DNA from 4 places in the Pseudoalteromonas sp. SG43-5 genome. Region 3 is predicted to be linked to each of the others. Evidence: predicted binding sites of a transcription regulator. Region 3 holds the regulator's gene; each other region holds the start of a gene.
The links. Region 3 encodes sigma-54, which starts transcription at its own class of promoters, with help from an activator protein. Its sites were predicted from a motif close to GTTGGCACGNNNNTNGNNT; they were not measured.
Positions count from the first base shown of each region.

Region 1: H5161_RS09510 (EF-hand domain-containing protein) is a predicted target of sigma-54. The motif match lies at 1,668-1,686, and genes of this name have one in related genera.
Region 2: glnA (glutamate--ammonia ligase) is a predicted target of sigma-54. The motif match lies at 2,444-2,462, and genes of this name have one in related genera.
Region 4: H5161_RS01870 (LiaF domain-containing protein) is a predicted target of sigma-54. The motif match lies at 1,942-1,960, and genes of this name have one in related genera.

Region 1 covers NZ_JACJFA010000007.1:59,926-64,251, forward strand. The annotation lists gene H5161_RS09490 (amidohydrolase) at 1-345, opposite strand, end outside; gene H5161_RS09495 (calcium-binding protein) at 478-714, opposite strand; gene H5161_RS09500 (EF-hand domain-containing protein) at 724-960, opposite strand; gene H5161_RS09505 (hypothetical protein) at 1,147-1,374, opposite strand; gene H5161_RS09510 (EF-hand domain-containing protein) at 1,399-1,632, opposite strand; gene H5161_RS09515 (sensor histidine kinase KdpD) at 1,963-3,420, shown strand; gene H5161_RS09520 (hypothetical protein) at 3,422-3,967, shown strand; gene H5161_RS09525 (sigma 54-interacting transcriptional regulator) at 3,970-4,326, shown strand, end outside.
Region 2 covers NZ_JACJFA010000010.1:105,901-110,226, forward strand. The annotation lists gene typA (translational GTPase TypA) at 187-2,010, opposite strand; gene glnA (glutamate--ammonia ligase) at 2,518-3,924, shown strand; gene H5161_RS12230 (DUF4124 domain-containing protein) at 4,038-4,326, shown strand, end outside.
Region 3 covers NZ_JACJFA010000014.1:12,894-17,219, forward strand. The annotation lists gene rapZ (RNase adapter RapZ) at 1-707, opposite strand, end outside; gene ptsN (PTS IIA-like nitrogen regulatory protein PtsN) at 726-1,178, opposite strand; gene hpf (ribosome hibernation promoting factor) at 1,183-1,470, opposite strand; gene H5161_RS14160 (RNA polymerase factor sigma-54) at 1,497-2,996, opposite strand; gene lptB (LPS export ABC transporter ATP-binding protein) at 3,066-3,791, opposite strand; gene lptA (lipopolysaccharide transport periplasmic protein LptA) at 3,788-4,326, opposite strand, start outside; gene lptC (LPS export ABC transporter periplasmic protein LptC) at 4,323-4,326, opposite strand, start outside.
Region 4 covers NZ_JACJFA010000001.1:407,084-411,409, forward strand. The annotation lists gene H5161_RS01855 (hypothetical protein) at 16-513, opposite strand; gene H5161_RS01860 (YqaE/Pmp3 family membrane protein) at 883-1,041, opposite strand; gene H5161_RS01865 (BON domain-containing protein) at 1,114-1,680, opposite strand; gene H5161_RS01870 (LiaF domain-containing protein) at 2,009-2,677, shown strand; gene H5161_RS01875 (VOC family protein) at 2,716-3,132, opposite strand; gene suhB (inositol-1-monophosphatase) at 3,376-4,179, shown strand; gene H5161_RS01885 (ABC transporter substrate-binding protein) at 4,233-4,326, opposite strand, start outside.

The sequences.
Region 1 (4,326 bases), on a different contig from region 3:
ATTCGTTACTTCATCAACCGATTCTGCACCGCGTACATCAAGTTGCGATAAATTATCGCCAAGGCCAATAACGTGCCCATGAGCATCAATTAAGCCTGGTAATAAGGTATTACCGTGCGCATCAATTAGCTTGGCATCTGGGTAGCTATCTTTAAGTGTATCGCTACCTAGTTTTACTACCTTGCCATTTTTAATAACGAGGGTAGTAAACTGCTGTACTTCACCTTGGTATAAAGGGGTATAACCATTTGCGTTATAAATTACTTTTGTTTGTGCAAGAGTGTAACTAGAACTAGCGCAAAGGCTGGCTAGTATGAGTGGTTTGATTATTTTTTTGAGCGACATAAGGCATTATTTTTTATTGTTAGTGCGTTAACACTAGCAAACCCAACTTTATAATACCAATATGTGAGACAAATTATGATGAAGAAAAAAGCAGTAAAGCTAGAACATAAAATATCTAGCTTTTGAAAGGGTTTATTTACTAGCGTATAAACTGTATTCACTTAGCGTTAGCTTGCCGTCTTTGTCTTGATCGTAGCTTGAAAACCGAGACCACAAAGCAGGGTCTACAGCGGTTTCTGAACGTGTTAAAAAACCATCCTGGTTTCTATCAAGTTTTTCAAATTGCTCTGCAACATTGTTGCTTGCAGCAAAGCCTAATGTGCTAAAAATACTAAACGCAAAAAGCGCTATATAGCTTGTTTTTTTCATGAAAAATACTCAGTAGAGGTTATTGGTAAGGTAATTTTTAAATTCGATTAACGAAATTTGGTTATCTTGGTTTTTGTCCCATTTTACAAATGTGTTTAATAGTTGTGGTTGGGGATCAAGTTCGTCATGCGTTAAATAGCCACTTTTGTCGCTATCGAGGTGATCAAAGCGTTGCTTTACATCAAGTGCAGCTGCATCAAAGCTTAATAGCATTAAGATGCTTATAGTAAGGGGAAGTATCTTCATGGTGTTCCTTCCAAAAGATGTATTTAAAGTTTGTGGCTAAAATAAAGTGAAAAGGAAAAAGCACTTGCCGTAATTTAACTCCCAACATTAAATCCTTTTACACACTCCCTCAGGGATTATGGCAAATGCTTTTAATTCCAGTTTACCTATAACAAGCTTAAGTAAAGCTTAATCAGTAATTACTCATTAAGGTTTAAAGCTTTCAAATTCTTTTTTTGAGACCTTTTCATCACCGTCTTCATCTAAGTCGGCAAATTGTCTCATTACTTCCTTATCTTCCTTTGCTTCTGCAATTGATATTTGTCCGTCCATGTCTTTATCTAAGTGGGCAAAACGCACATTTATTGGCGATGCAATTACGGTGGCACTAATTGCTAAAAACATTAATGAAAAAGCGGCTATAAGTTGTTTCATAATCACGTTCCTTATTAAATGAGTTTATTGAATAAATTTTTTGAATTCATCTAGCGACAATTGCCCATCTTGATTAGTATCAATTTGAGAAAAATTCTCGTGTAACACAGCATCTTCACCTGCTTCGGCTTCACTTAATGTGCCGTTACTGTCTTTATCAAGTTCGTTAAAAGTCGCGTGAACGTCCATTGCGTGTGCATTAGCGCCTAAAAAGCCTAAAGCCAGTAATGATGAAATTACTAAAATGCGTTTGTTCATAATTATTTCCTTATTGATTAAAGTTATTACTCCTATTACAAAAATGGTGCCAATAATAATTGTTGTTATTTTTCAATTGGTTATTGTTTTAGCTTTAAACCAGTGAGAAGTTTTTACTGGGTTTATTGTAATTTTTGTGCGCCTTTTGCAACACTATTTAATGGGGTTAAAAGGGAGTTTATTAAAATCAACAAGTTACGTTGTCTCTATTTGGCGACACATTGTTTTGTAGTGCTGGCTGTTAATCGTATTAAATATAATTGCTGGTTCAGCTAGTGTATAAGGTAAGCACTTAATAATAGAACGCTTAACTTAAAAGGACTAAACGAAATGCCAGCAACCATAGCTAAAAAATACCAAGCAATGCTTAACTGGCGGCCTAATTTAATTGGGCAATTTGCAATGAGTATGCTGCTTTCGTTACTGCCGCTTTCTATAGTGGTGATCGTATTTTTAAATGCGCTTAATAAGCAATTAGCGGTTACTCAAAGTATTGTGAGTAGCAACTACCAAGTTACCAAATCGTTTAACACTTTAAAGCAAGAACTCAACAGTCTTGAACGCGCCACTAGACAAAACTGGGTATTAAAAAGTGAATCGCTAGATAAGCTTATTGTTGATAAATGGCAATCATCCCTACAAAGCATTGATGAACTCAAATTTGTAAACACGAATAAAGAGTATATCAACCAATGGCAACGCTTATATACCACCTTACAAACCGCGCATGTAGAGCTTGTTGAGAAAAAACAACAGCAAGCTGAGCTATTTGTGCCAGTGAGCGATTTAGTTGCTGAGCTTACTTTATGGTTACGTGATAAAAACGAAGCGCAAATTACCAATAACCAAAAAGAGCTTACAAGCCTGCAAGCGTCATTTATAAATTGGCTGGTGGCACTTATTCCACTGACTTTAATTGTTGGGGGTGGTTTTTTATGGCGCATAAGTGGGCGGCTAAAAGGGTTAACTACGGTTATTGATAAGCTTGGGCAGGGGCATTGGCAGCAAAAAATATCTGTGAAAGGTTCAGCTGAGCTTGTTGAGCTAGGAGAAAAGCTCCAATGGGTACAAGAACAGCTTCATATGCTTGAGCAGCAAAAAGATACTTTTTTACGCCATGTAACTCATGAGCTAAAAACGCCGCTTGCTTCAATGGTCGAAGGCACTGACTTATTAACTGATGAAATAGTAGGTCCAATTACCGCTGAGCAAAAAGCAGTGCTTGAGCTTATTAGCCAATCTATGGTGCGCCTTCGTACAATGATTGACAGCTTGCTGAGTTATAATGCTATTCGCACCAGTAAAGATAGCCTAAGCGAAGTTGAATTTAGTCTTCTTATTAATAAAATTAATAGCCATTTTGAGCATCGCTTAACTGCGCGTCAGCAAGCTCTGCAGTGGCAAAATACTTTACCTAACAAACCGCTTGCTTTACCTAGTGAGCTTATTGAGATGATTTTAATTCAGCTTATTTCAAATGGCTTAAAATTTTCAGAAGATAAGCAAAGCGTTACTATTAATTTAGCGCTTGAGCAAAACCAGCTTTGTATCGTTGTACTTGATAAAGGGTGCGGTATTAAAGAGCAAGAAAAAACTCAAATTTTCAGCGCATTTTATCAAGGTAAACACAGTAAAAATGTTACGCTGCAAGGCAGTGGGCTGGGTTTAACTATTGTAAAAGAGTCTGTTGAACAGCTAAGAGGTACACTTAGTGTTGAGCATAACGAGCCACATGGTTGCCGGTTTTCAATTAAAATTCCCATAACAAAAAATCTAGGAGTTAATTAACATGCGCTTGCGTTTAATCGCTATTTTATGTGTGCTCAGTAGCAGCATGGTTATATCAGGTTGTGAAATTAATAATGGGCAAGAAGAGCGTGTGTCAATTACACCTGCACCTGTGGTCGATACAAAAAAAACGACCGACAAAAACAGTAACCCTAGTCCAAAACCTAGACCAAAAATTGAACCAAGCTATCCTCCTGCAGAGCAAGTTATTGCATGGCACGCTAATCAGTGTGGCGGGTTTAAATTGGTACCTAGCAAAGATGTTTTTACAGGCGAAAACGAGCTTAAACGCTTTTTTAAATTTATGTGCTTAAACATAAATAATGATCCAAATACGGTAATGACTCAGTTGCTAAAGCTCGATCTTGCTTACTTTTGGCCTGATGACATAAAGCAATATTTATGGCTTCAAAAGCAGCAAGTAACTATGCAAATAAATGCTAAAAAAGAGCAGCAAGCACTTAATAATAAAATGCAAGAAACCCTCTCATCGTTAGCAACGATTGAGCAGCAACTTTTACTACGAGAAGAAACGAAGGAGCAGTAACGATGGCCGCAACTAAAGTACAAGGTGCAAAAGTATTACTCGTAGACGACGACGCTAGCTTATTAAAACTGCTCGCTATTCGTATTGAATCAAAAGGATACGAAGTAACAACCTGCGAAAGCGGCTTAACCGCACTACAAATACTTAAAAGCCAAGTGTTTGACGCCGTAATAACCGACTTACGCATGGATGAAATGGATGGTATGGCACTGCATCGTCAGCTGCAAAGCCGCTACCCTGCATTACCTGTCATTATGATGACAGCGCACGGCTCAATTCCTGATGCAGTAGAGGCAACTAAGCAGGGCATTTTTGCATTCATAACTAAACCAGTGGATAAAGATGAGCTCTTTGACAGC
Region 2 (4,326 bases), on a different contig from region 3:
GCTTTGATAATAACTTAATACCTTTTTTAGGTTCAATATTAAAAACTGTTTAACGGTATCGAACCAACCGCGATGTTCTTCTAACCTGAGAGCTTACAGCTCTTTTCTCGCTAACTATTATTCACAAAAAAGCCGCTGTGTTTTTCAATACAGCGGCTTTTAAAATCATTATTCTAAATTAATAGATTATGACTTAGGTGCACGACCCGCACGTTTACGTTCGTTTTCTGTAAGGTGTTTCTTACGGATACGAATGTTTAGTGGAGTAACTTCAACTAGCTCGTCATCATCGATGAACTCAAGCGCTTGCTCAAGTGAGTAGTTAAGGTGTGGAGAAAGCGTTTGCGCTTCATCAGTACCAGATGCACGTACGTTAGTTAACTGCTTGCCTTTAAGGGCGTTAACTGTAAGGTCGTTATCACGGTTATGAATACCGATAACCATACCTTCGTATACTTCAACACCGTGACCGATGAATAAACGGCCGCGCTCTTGTAAGTTAAATAATGCGTTAGTAAGTGCTTTACCAGTTGCGTTTGCAATCATTACGCCGTTCTTACGAACACCGATAGCGCCACCTTTATGAGGACCATAATGATCGAACGTATGGTACATAAGACCAGAACCCGAAGTAAGCGTCATGAAATCAGTTTGGAAACCAATTAAACCACGGCTTGGGATCATGAAGTCTAAACGCATACGGCCTTTGCCATCTGGAGTCATGTTAGTAAGTTCACCTTTACGTAGGCCAACTTGTTCCATAACAGAACCTTGATGCTCTTCTTGACAGTCAATAGTCACTGTTTCAAACGGTTCTTCTAGAACGCCATCTACAGTACGTAAGATAACTTCTGGACGAGAAACTGAAAGCTCGTAACCTTCACGACGCATGTTTTCGATTAAGATACCTAGGTGTAATTCACCACGACCAGAAACACGGAAGCTATCTGGGCTAGCAGTATCTTCAACGCGAAGTGCTACGTTGTGTACTAATTCTTTGTCTAAACGCTCACGGATATTACGTGACGTTACAAACTTACCTTCTTTACCACAGAAAGGTGAGTTATTTACAGAGAATGTCATTGTTACAGTTGGCTCATCAACACTTAGTGGTGGTAATGCTTCAACGTTTCCTGGGAAACAAACTGTATCAGAAATCTTAAGCTCACCAATACCTGTTACAGTTACGATGTTACCAGCGTAAGCTCTATCAGTTTCGATACGCTCAAGACCTAGGTAGCTTTGTACTGCACCAATTTTACCATTACGTGTAGTGCCATCAGCACTGATAATAGTAACTTGTTGGTTAGGAGCAACAGAACCACGTTTAATACGACCAATACCAACTACACCAACATAAGAGTTGTAATCTAGTTGAGAAATTTGCATTTGGAAGTCACCTTCAGGATCTGCATCCGGTGGTGATACTTCTTCAACGATCATCTTGAACATAGGTTCCATGTTGTCTGATGGTTCGTCTAAATCTAGTGTTGCCCAACCGTTGATTGCTGAAGCGTAGATTACTTTAAAGTCTAACTGTTCGTCAGTCGCGCCAAGGTTGTCGAATAAATCAAAGATTTGATCCATAACCCAATCTGGACGAGCGCCTGGCTTATCAATTTTATTGATAACGACGATTGGCTTTAAGCCTTGCGCGAATGCTTTTTGCGTAACGAAACGCGTTTGCGGCATTGGACCTTCTTGAGCATCAACAAGTAATAATACTGAGTCAGCCATCGAAAGTACGCGTTCAACTTCACCACCGAAATCGGCGTGTCCCGGGGTATCTACGATATTGATATGGTAGTCATTCCAAGAAATGGCTGTGTTTTTAGCCAAAATGGTAATACCACGTTCTTTCTCAATGTCGTTTGAGTCCATCACGCGCTCTTCGTTACCGCCGCGTGTTTCTAATGTACCTGATTGCTCAAGTAGTTTGTCAACCAGTGTTGTTTTACCATGGTCAACGTGCGCGATAATCGCTATATTTCTTAACTGTTCGATGCTCATATATTTACTCAGAGAAATTAAATTCTCATTGATCCTGCAAGATCTACGCACTCATCCACGCTTTCGCGAGATGTCCCAGCATAGGATTTAAAAGGGCGCATATTATCCCTCATTAATGACATGGATGAAAGTTTATCCAATATAAATTTCAAAACTTTCTCAATACTTTTACTAAGTATCTGTTTTATATATGACAATTATATGAATTAAATTTCAAATTTTTTTTGAAAAACAGCCTTTTTGGCTATTTTGCTGATCTTTTTGGTACTCTTTTGCATTTAGGTTATGCTATTTCCGAGCGATTAAATTAGCAGCAAATTGTGCCCTGTAAATTTTGCACCAAAAAGGAAAATTTACGCACCAATATAGTGCGTTTGTACATTCCATTTTGATGCAACGATATTTTTTTAATTTATAAACAGCTAGTTATAAAAATGGCACAAAATCAGCTTAGTAAATCCCAAAGCAATTATGCAGCAATAACAAAACCCAATAGTTGGAGGACACATGTCACAATCGGTTTTAGATTTTATTAAAGAAAATGACGTTAAGTTCATTGATTTACGCTTTACTGACACTAAGGGTAAAGAACAACATGTATCTATTCCTCATCACCAAGTTGATGAAGACTTTTTTGAAGACGGTAAAATGTTTGACGGTTCTTCAATTGCAGGCTGGAAAGGCATAAACGAATCAGACATGGTATTAATGCCAGTTGCTGACTCAATCAAACTAGACCCTTTCACTGAAGAATCAACATTAATCGTACGTTGTGACGTAGTAGAGCCTTCTACGCTTCAAGGTTATGAGCGCGACCCGCGTTCTGTTGCTAAGCGTGCTGAAGATTACATGCGCTCTACAGGTATTGCAGATACAGTTTTATTTGGCCCTGAGCCAGAGTTTTTCGTATTTGACGACGTTAAATACAAATCAGATATGTCTGGTTCTATGTACAAAATTGACTCTAAGCAAGCTGCTTGGAACTCAGATAAAGAATATGCAGATGGCAACACAGGTCACCGTCCAGGTATTAAAGGCGGTTACTTCCCAGTTGCTCCTGTTGATGACTTCCAAGATTGGCGTTCAGCTACGTGTCTAGTTCTAGAAGAAATGGGCCAAGTAGTAGAAGCACATCACCACGAAGTTGCAACAGCAGGTCAAAACGAGATTGCTACTCGCTTTAATACAATGGTATTAAAAGCGGATGAAATTCAAGAAATGAAATATGTTATCCATAACATGGCTCACTTATACGGTAAAACAGCAACGTTTATGCCTAAGCCAGTTGTTGGTGATAACGGTTCTGGTATGCATTGTCACCAGTCACTTGCTAAAGATGGTGTAAACCTTTTTGCTGGTGATAAGTACGGCGGCCTTTCTGAAGATGCGCTTTACTACATTGGCGGTATCATCAAGCATGCTAAAGCAATTAACGCTTTTGCAAATGCCTCTACTAACTCGTACAAACGTTTAGTACCAGGGTTTGAAGCACCAGTTATGCTTGCATACTCTGCACGTAACCGTTCTGCATCAATCCGTATCCCAGTGGTTCCATCTGAAAAAGGTCGTCGTATTGAAGTACGCTTCCCAGATCCAACAGCTAACCCATACCTTGCTTTCTCAGCAATGCTTATGGCTGGCCTTGATGGTATCAAAAACAAGATCCACCCTGGCGATGCTATGGATAAAGATTTATATGACTTACCAGCTGAAGAAGCAGCAGAAATCCCAACTGTTGCAGCATCACTTGACGAAGCACTATCTGCACTTAGCGCAGACCGTGAATTCTTAACTCAAGGTGGTGTATTCACTGACGACTTAATCGATGCTTACATCGAACTTAAATCTAAAGAAGTTGAAAAGCTTAACATGACAACTCACCCAGTTGAGTTTGAAATGTACTACAGCTGTTAATTTAGCTGTATAAAATATGTGTGTTCTCAAGCCCGCTTTGCGGGCTTTTTTAATGGTAAAATTAATCAATCTCCACTAAAGTTAAGTTACCGACAAAAATGCAGGGCTGCAGAGTGAACAACAAGATTTTATTACTATTAATTGCTTTAGGATTAAGCAATTATGGTTACGCTGGTGAAACAAAGATATACGCTTGGAAAGATAAAAATGGCGTATTAGTGTTCTCTGACACCCCTCATAAAGGTGCTAAAGAGGTAAAGCTTACCAGCCAAGATCTTAATATGCCTGCAACAAATACTGACATTTTTGACGAGCAACCCCAGCCCCAACAAGCGGCCTTTAGTATTGCCATTTCCTCACCTGATCATAACCAGACTATTCGTGAAAATACCGGCACTGTTT
Region 3 (4,326 bases):
TTTCGTTCTAAATGCGGTAACCACGTTTGTACAAATGTTTGAATTTGCCATGTGAATTTTTGCACTATGCTGTGATTAGCTAAATAGTCTTTAACCGGTTGATCTAACCCATTTAAAGGCTTCAACTCTGGTTCCCAGTGTGGATTTGGTAAAAAGCGTGCATCAAATACGTAGTCTGCTTCTTTTGGTATACCGTGTTTAAAACCAAATGATTCAAATGTGACAATCAGTTGCTTATCTTTTTTACCTAAAATCTTTTCACGAATAGATTCAGCGAGTTGATGAACACTTAAATCAGTCGTATCTATCATAAAGTCGGCGCGAGTGGTTAATACATCAAGTAATTCTTTTTCTTTTTTGATGGCTAAATCAAGAGGCAACGAGTCTATTGATAGTGGGTGTAATCTGCGTGTTTCAGAAAAGCGTTTGATCAATGTCTGATCGTCACTATCTAAATAAAATAACGTAGGGTTTGCAAAGCCTGGTAAGTATTCAAGAATATCGTTAAATTCATCTTGTTCTTTAGGGATGTTGCGCACATCTATGCTAACAGCAATTTTATCGTAGCTATCAGACACACTGCGAACTAATGAAGGTAGTAGGTTTACTGGAATATTATCTACGCAATAATAACCTAAATCTTCTACAACGCGCAAAGCAACCGACTTTCCAGAACCGGAACGGCCGCTTATGATAATTAACTCCATTTAACACCCTTTATAAAACTATGATTGATCGACAATAACTTGGTAAAGCTCAGTATCAGATTTTGCACTGCGTAACTGTTTACAAAAATCTTTGTTGTTTAGTTTATCAGCAATGGTTGCTAGAGTCTTTAAGTGCTGCTGGTTATCGCCATCTGGTACGATGAGTGCGACAAAAATATCAACAGGGCGATTATCGATTGCATCAAAGTTTATTGGAGTTTCGCTAACGAGCACTAAAGCCAAAGGCTCTTCTGCACCGCTCATTCTTCCATGAGGAATAGCAATGCCACGTCCTATACCTGTACTACCTAATTTCTCTCTGCTCATTAAAGCATTAAGAATATCTTGTTGCGGTAAATACGGAAGTTTGTCGTGAGCAAGTTCGCTAATGAACTCTAAAATTCTTTTTTTGCTATTAAAAAGGACCGCAGCTTTGCTGCAGTCCTGGCATATAAGTGAACTTAATTTCATCATATTAGTGTCGAGCAAGCTTCTCTTTGTGTTTGATTACTTGGCGATCGAGCTTGTCGATCAACGAGTCAATAGCGGCATACATATCTTGATGTTCTGTAGAGGCAAATAGCTCAGCACCGCTTACGTGTATTGTGGCTTCTGCTTTTTGATTTAATTTTTCTACATCGAGAATGACATGAACATTATTAATATGATCAGAGTGTCTTTCAAGCTTCGCAAATTTAGTATTAATATAGTCTCTTAGTGAATCGGTTAATTCTACGTGACGACCAGTTAAGTTTAGTTGCATAAGCATTACCCTCTTAGTTTAGCGTCTTAAATCAGACTTTTACGCTGATTTGACGGTGGAATAGCAAGAGATTCGCGGTATTTTGCGATTGTACGTCTCGCTACTTTAATTCCTTGCTCAGCCAATATATCCGCTATTTTGCTATCACTCAATGGTTTTGCTGAGTTTTCTGCTGCGATTAATTTTCGGATAAGCGCACGTATTGCTGTAGATGAACATTCACCACCGTTTTCAGTACTTACATGGCTTGAGAAAAAATATTTAAGCTCAAATATACCACGGGGTGTATGCATGTACTTTTGAGTAGTTACGCGAGAAATTGTCGATTCGTGCATTTCTACCATTTCAGCAACATCATTTAAAACCATTGGTTTCATGGCTTCAGGGCCATGTTCAAAAAAGCCTTGTTGTTGCTTAACAATACAATTAGTAACTTTTAATAGCGTGTCGTTTCTACTTTCTAAGCTTTTAATAAACCATTTAGCTTCTTGTAAATGTGAGCGAATAAACTGGCTGTCGCCACTTGATTTTACAGTGCGAGACATTGCTGCGTATTGGCTATTAACACGAATTTTAGGCATGCTATCTGGGTTTAATTCGACAACCCAGCGGCCTTTAATTTTTTTAACTGACACATCAGGAATAACATACTCAGATTCTTCCCTTACAATAGTATCTGCAGGTTTTGGGTTGAGAGTATGTATTAGTGTCATTACTTCTTTAAGCTCTTCTTCTTTGAGCTTAGTTTTTTTCATTAATGTACGATAGTCGCGAGCTGCTAATAGATCAATATGCTCGGTTAAAATCATTTTCGTTTCATTAATATAAGGTGTTTCTTTATCAAATTGATTAAGCTGAATACACAAACACTCTTGTAAACTACGTGCAGCAATACCAACAGGATCAAACAGTTGGATGCGTTTTAATACCGCTTCAATTTCATCAAGTTCGACTTCGTTATCATCTTCGTTTTCTTGATTAAAGCTTTCTAAAATCTCTTCGCAGCTTAGTGTTAAAATACCTGAATCATCGACAGCTTCTACAATAGCAATAGCAATAGCTTCGTCTGTAGGGCTAAATGGCGTTAGTTGTAATTGCCACATTAAATACTCATGGAGCGTTTCAGTAGAGGCGCCTTGGTATATTGATTCGTCTTCAGGCATTGGACCTGATGAGGCTGCAGGAGCGGCACTCATGTACTCATCCCAACTGACATCCATAGCCATGTCGTCACTTAGCGTGTCTTTTGCAAGTGCTTCACCAGTATCTTGTTCGTATTCGCTCGGAGCATCATCAGCAGATGCGCTAACAGTTATGTCATCGGTATCAGCTTTTTGCTCGTTTTTACCAGCAGCGTCTTCGGAATAGTCTGCCTCTTCAACCTCTAATAGTGGATTACTGTCGAGAGCTTCTTGTATTTCTTGCTGGAGATCCAATGTACTGAGTTGCAACAAACGAATAGCTTGTTGCAACTGTGGAGTCATTGTAAGTTGCTGGCCCATGCGCAGCTGTAGTGATTGCCTCATGTATCTCTAACAATCCTTTTATGTTGTTATAATTAATACTAGCAGATGCTTAAAGACATGGCGTAAATGTTACAGCCTAAATTGCTCGCCTAAGTAAACATCGCGTACTGTTTTATCATTTAATACGTGTTCTGGAGTACCTGATGCAATCAGCTCCCCATGAGAAACAATGTAGGCTTTTTCACAAACATCAAGGGTCTCTCTTACGTTATGGTCGGTAATTAATACACCAATCCCACGATTTTTAAGATGTTCTATTATTTTCTTTATATCTAATACCGAAATAGGGTCAACACCGGCAAACGGTTCATCCAGTAATATAAATTTAGGATCTGCTGCCAGCGCTCGTGCTATTTCTACACGACGACGTTCTCCCCCCGATAATGCCATACCTTGGCTATCACGAATGTGTTGTATGCTAAATTCATCTAATAAGTTATTGAGCGTGTCTTCTCTGGCTTGTTTATTTAGTTCTTTGCGCGTTTCTAAAATGGCCATTAAGTTTTGATAAACAGTCAGCTTTCTAAAAATCGATGACTCTTGTGGTAAGTAGCCTATGCCTAATCTAGCACGACTATGCATAGGTAAAAGAGTAATATCGTTATCATCAATAGATATTTTACCTTTGTCGCTAGGAACAAGCCCTACAATCATATAAAAAGTCGTTGTTTTACCAGCACCGTTAGGGCCAAGTAAGCCAACTATACTGCCAGCTTGTACTTCAAGGCCGACGTTTTTTACAACTTCACGACCTTTATAGCTTTTTGCTAATAGTTCTGCTTTTAATGTGCTCATGGTTGACCTTTATCGCCTTTTTTACTTTTTTTAGTTTCGATCGGTACTAAAATTGTGTGAACGCGGTCAGTTGAGTTTTCATCTTTTTCGGCACTGATGAGCTGCTGCTCTATGTCGTAGGTAATGCTTTTAGCATTTATTTTTTGTCCGGCTTGCGAAACTTGTGCATTACCAACAAGCGTTAAAAAACGCTTAGATACATCATAACGTACTTCGTCAGCACTGGCGCTCATAGTCGTGCCGTCTGATTGCTTTTCTTCAAAGTGCGCAGGGCTACCTGTGGCAATTAATAATTGTTTATTATCACCAAGTTCATCACGTTTGTGTACTTCTAGGCGATCGGCTGTAATGCGGCGATTACCGTGAATAATCTCAACGTTTTTCTCAAAAATACCCACATTAGCTTTCAATTGACCTTCTTGCTTGTCGGCACTTATTGAAATTTGATTGGCAGCAGGTTGCGTGTTTTGCTCTGCAGCACTACTATTAAACGCTAGTATAAGTGTAGGAATTATAAGTGATTTTAATATTTTAT
Region 4 (4,326 bases), on a different contig from region 3:
TTTATATTTAACCCTCTACTTTTTAAGCAAAGCTAACATATATGTGTAGGCATACAAGGCTGTAAAAAATACGCTTGGGGCTACTGTCAGTGCCAGATTAGGTGTCTGATTAACTACATTCACCATAATCACTAAGCTCGATTGAACAGTAATCGGAATAATAGGCGCAAAAAGTACGCCTGCTATTTTTTTATTACTTAAATACGAGGCGCTAGAGTTAATTGCATTATTAAAACTTTGTCGTATTGCGACGTTTTGTGGTGTTTTAGAATGAAACATACAAATAATTGGAGTTACTAACGCAAGCGTTACATAACTAAACTTATACTTGTTGACGACCTTTTCTAAAATAAAGGTAAAAAACAGCGTTACAAATCCACTATACAACCCTTGCACTAATGCAGCTTGAAAAGTGACCGATTTAGCAATGTCTGCCGCACTATTTGCCCAGAAGGCCCAACTAAAATAAAAAATGAATGACACAACGCCTGACATTATAAGTCGAATATTCAATTAACTACCTCAACATGCCTAAAAACCTAGTTTAATGATAACACTAGAAGTGAAGGTAATATTGTCACTAAATAATAAGGTATTTGATTGTATATTATAGATGTATAAACACACTAATGTTGAAGATTTCCTAAATGGCATCAAATCAGAATCTGAGCGCGACTGTTAACTGGAAAGCTTATTAGTAAACAATAAGTATAGTTTTAAAATAATATTGGGAGTGAGTTAAGGAAGTGAATTAATGGGTTGAAGTGTTTTAAAAAATGGATTTAATCTAAAAACTCTCTAAAAACTAATATTGTGAGCCGATCGGTACTAAAGTATTTAGCTAAACCTCAGTAGTCGGCTTACACAATATATAATCTGTCATTATTTTTTCGCAATAATGTAGATTGCATGTATTAACCCTGGGAAATAACCTAGCAGTGTTAATAGAATATTTAACCAAAAATGCATACCTAAGCCAACTTGCAAAAACACACCTAATGGCGGTAATAAAACCGAAAGTATTATACGAATAATATCCATGATCAAACTCCATTTAAATTAAACATTGAAAAGACTTAAAGCCCAGTATTACTGGGCTTTAACTATACTGTATTATTCAGCAACAATAGCTAGTTTATCAACTACGTCGCGAACATCTTCAGCATTTTTAGCAATTTTAACTGCTAGTTGCTTTTCAGCTTCAGACTCTACAGAGCCATTCAGAGTTACCACACCGTTGTCGGTATCAACATCAATGTCTGTACCACCTACTTCTGAGTCAAACAGGAAGCGAGTTGTGATTACAGTGGTGATTTTAGCGTCCGTTAGGTCGTTATCATCATCGTCCATCATGTCGTTGTTTTTATCTTCGGTGTCCATGCTTTTAACAACAGTAAGGCTGTTATCAACATCAGTTACACCATCTAGGCTAAGTACAAGTTCTTCTGCTAGCTCTTTATCGAGTTCGCTATTAACTTTACCTGTAAGTACTACCTTGCCATTTTTTACATCAGTGTTAATGTCAAAGTTGTTTAGATTAGTGTTCATAAGTAGAACGGTTTCTGCCTTACCATCAATCCAAGCATCTTTACTTTCGTTTTCCCAGCTGTTTGCTTGGGCACCCATAGCCGTAGTACCAAGAACTAGAGCTGCGATAATAGATTTGTTAAATGTTTTCATAATCTTTCTCCTTTTGATTAAAGACACTTTAACTAATGCGAGCTTCAGGCCAACTTTATTTATACTTAAAATTCAAAGGCTTGAATTAATTAAAAGATAAAACCTTATCTATGTTTGTGTAACTATTTACAGGCTACTCGGTAAAACTTTCTCAAATAGTGAAAATAGCTAGATAATTGCTCTTTTGGTTAATCTATCGTTAATATAACAAAACAAAAAACACCGTTAAAAAATAACCAATTGATAATTAATGAAATTATATTTGGTACGCGGTTTGCAGCCTAACTACAAGAGCAGTATCAATAGTAAATATAATAAGGAATAACTCATGTCTGTAAAAGTTGAAGACCGCCCAATAGAGCAAGTACGCGAACAAGTGATTGATCAATTAATTTATAATTACAGTCATGGTGTTATTTCTGTTGATGCATTCGAAAGACGTTTAGATAATGCGATGGATGCACCTAATAACGAAGCTCTGCTAGCCTTAGTAGAAGACTTAACACTTAATACCGATCAGCAATATAAAGCAGAAAAACAATCGCAATTTACACCACATTATAGTGCACAGCAAAACAGTGATGATGATATTACATTACGCAGTATTTTAGGATCTAACGAGCGAAGTGGTCAGTGGGTTGTGCCAAAAAATATATATTTGAGTAACTTTATGGGATCGGTGGTGCTTGATTTTACCGATGCTATTTTTGCGCATCAAAATGTAACTATTCACGTTAACTGTATTTTTGGTAGCGATGAAATTTACGTACCAGAGCATGTCAATGTAGTGTCTAAAATGTTTTGTATTTTAAGTAGCCTTGAAAATAAATCTGTGTCGCTTAACAAACGCCAAGGCCCTACAATTCATATTGAAGGAAAGGCAGTAATGGGCTCGGTTGAGGTAAAAATAAAGCGCACAATTAAAGAAAAATTTATGAGCTTTGCAAATGAGCTAAAAACCCAGTTTGGCACGGGTAATAATAATCGCTCACTATAATTGAGTAGCAGCACTTTAGCGTGCTGCTTAGTATTTTATTATAAATCGTTATTTCGCTCGCTTGGTATATCACTTAAATACTCTACAAACTCAACTTCAAACCCTGCAGGATCAATAAAGTAGACATTCTTTCTGAAAGGATTCTCGTTACCTTGCTTGCTTAGAGTAAAACCCACTTTATTTAAGCGCATTACTACTGCGCTTAAATTATTAGTTACATAAGCAAAGTGTGCAAAACCAATTTGATGGCCCGATAAGTTTCTGTTTTCACCTTCACCATGACTGCTTATCGCAATGTAATGCGTGTCATCTCCAAAGTGTACCCAGCGTCTTGGTTTTCCATGCCAATCGCCTCTGCCCTCACTTCTAATCGACCAATGTGGAAATACAGCGCGATAAAATGTAAGCATACTATCTATATCACTCGCGACTAAGTTTACGTGCTCTAAATACATAATGTTATCCTATCAGTTAAGTTAGGAGCACGATAAAACCTCAAGTTAACTTTAGGTAAAGTGTTATTTAAAATTAATTTATTTAAATGCAGATAATTATTTTTTAAAAATATATAAACTTTTCAATCTTGTATAAAAAACAAACACAAGTATTTGGGGTTTATTGTTTACTTTATGGCAAAAGTCGCTAAAATACGCCGGCTGAAATATATAAACGTTCTTTTACAACCCAAAGGTAATACCATGCATCCAATGTTAAACATTGCGGTTCGCGCTGCGCGCAACGCAGGCAAAATTTTACTTCGCGCAAGTGAAGATTTATCAAAAGTTGAAGTGCAACAAAAAGGCGCTAACGACTTAGTAACTAACATTGATAAAGAAGCCGAAGCCGTAATTCGTGACACTATTTTACAGTCTTACCCTACTCACTCAATTGTTGGTGAAGAACTAGGTGAGCATAAAGGCAAGGATGATGATTACCAATGGATTGTAGATCCTATCGATGGAACAACTAACTTCATCAAAGGTATCCCTCATTACGCGGTTTCTATCGCACTTAAAGTTAAAGGTCGTTTAGACCAAGCTGTTATTTATGATCCAATTCGTGGTGAGCTTTTCACTGCATCTCGCGGTCAAGGCACTCAGTTAAACAGTAAACGTCTACGCGTTAGCAAAACTACGGTTCTTGCAGGCACTGTACTTGCTACTGGTTTCCCTTTCAAAAACAAAAACCACATGGATGCATACACTGAAGCGTTTAAAGCATTGTTTGTACACACTGCTGATATTCGCCGTGCAGGTTGTTCTGCTTTAGATATGGCATACGTTGCAGCTGGCCGTGTTGATGGATTTTTTGAAATTGGTTTAAAACCTTGGAACTCTGCTGCGGGCGAACTAATGGTTAAAGAAGCGGGCGGTATGGTTGTAGATTTCGCCGGTGGTAATAACTATAACCACAGCGGCAATATTATCTGTGGTTCACCAAAACTGACTCAAGCAATTATCCGCGAAATTCGTCCAGTATTAACTGAGTCGTTACTTCGCTAATTAAATGCTATTAATAGCATACTAAAAAGGAGCCTAGGCTCCTTTTTTTGTGCCTAAAAATAAGGGTTATCGAGCTTAATCTCTATTGTTTTACCTTTTGTATAAGGTAGTGTATTTAAATCCTTTGCGAAGTATTCATTAAATAAT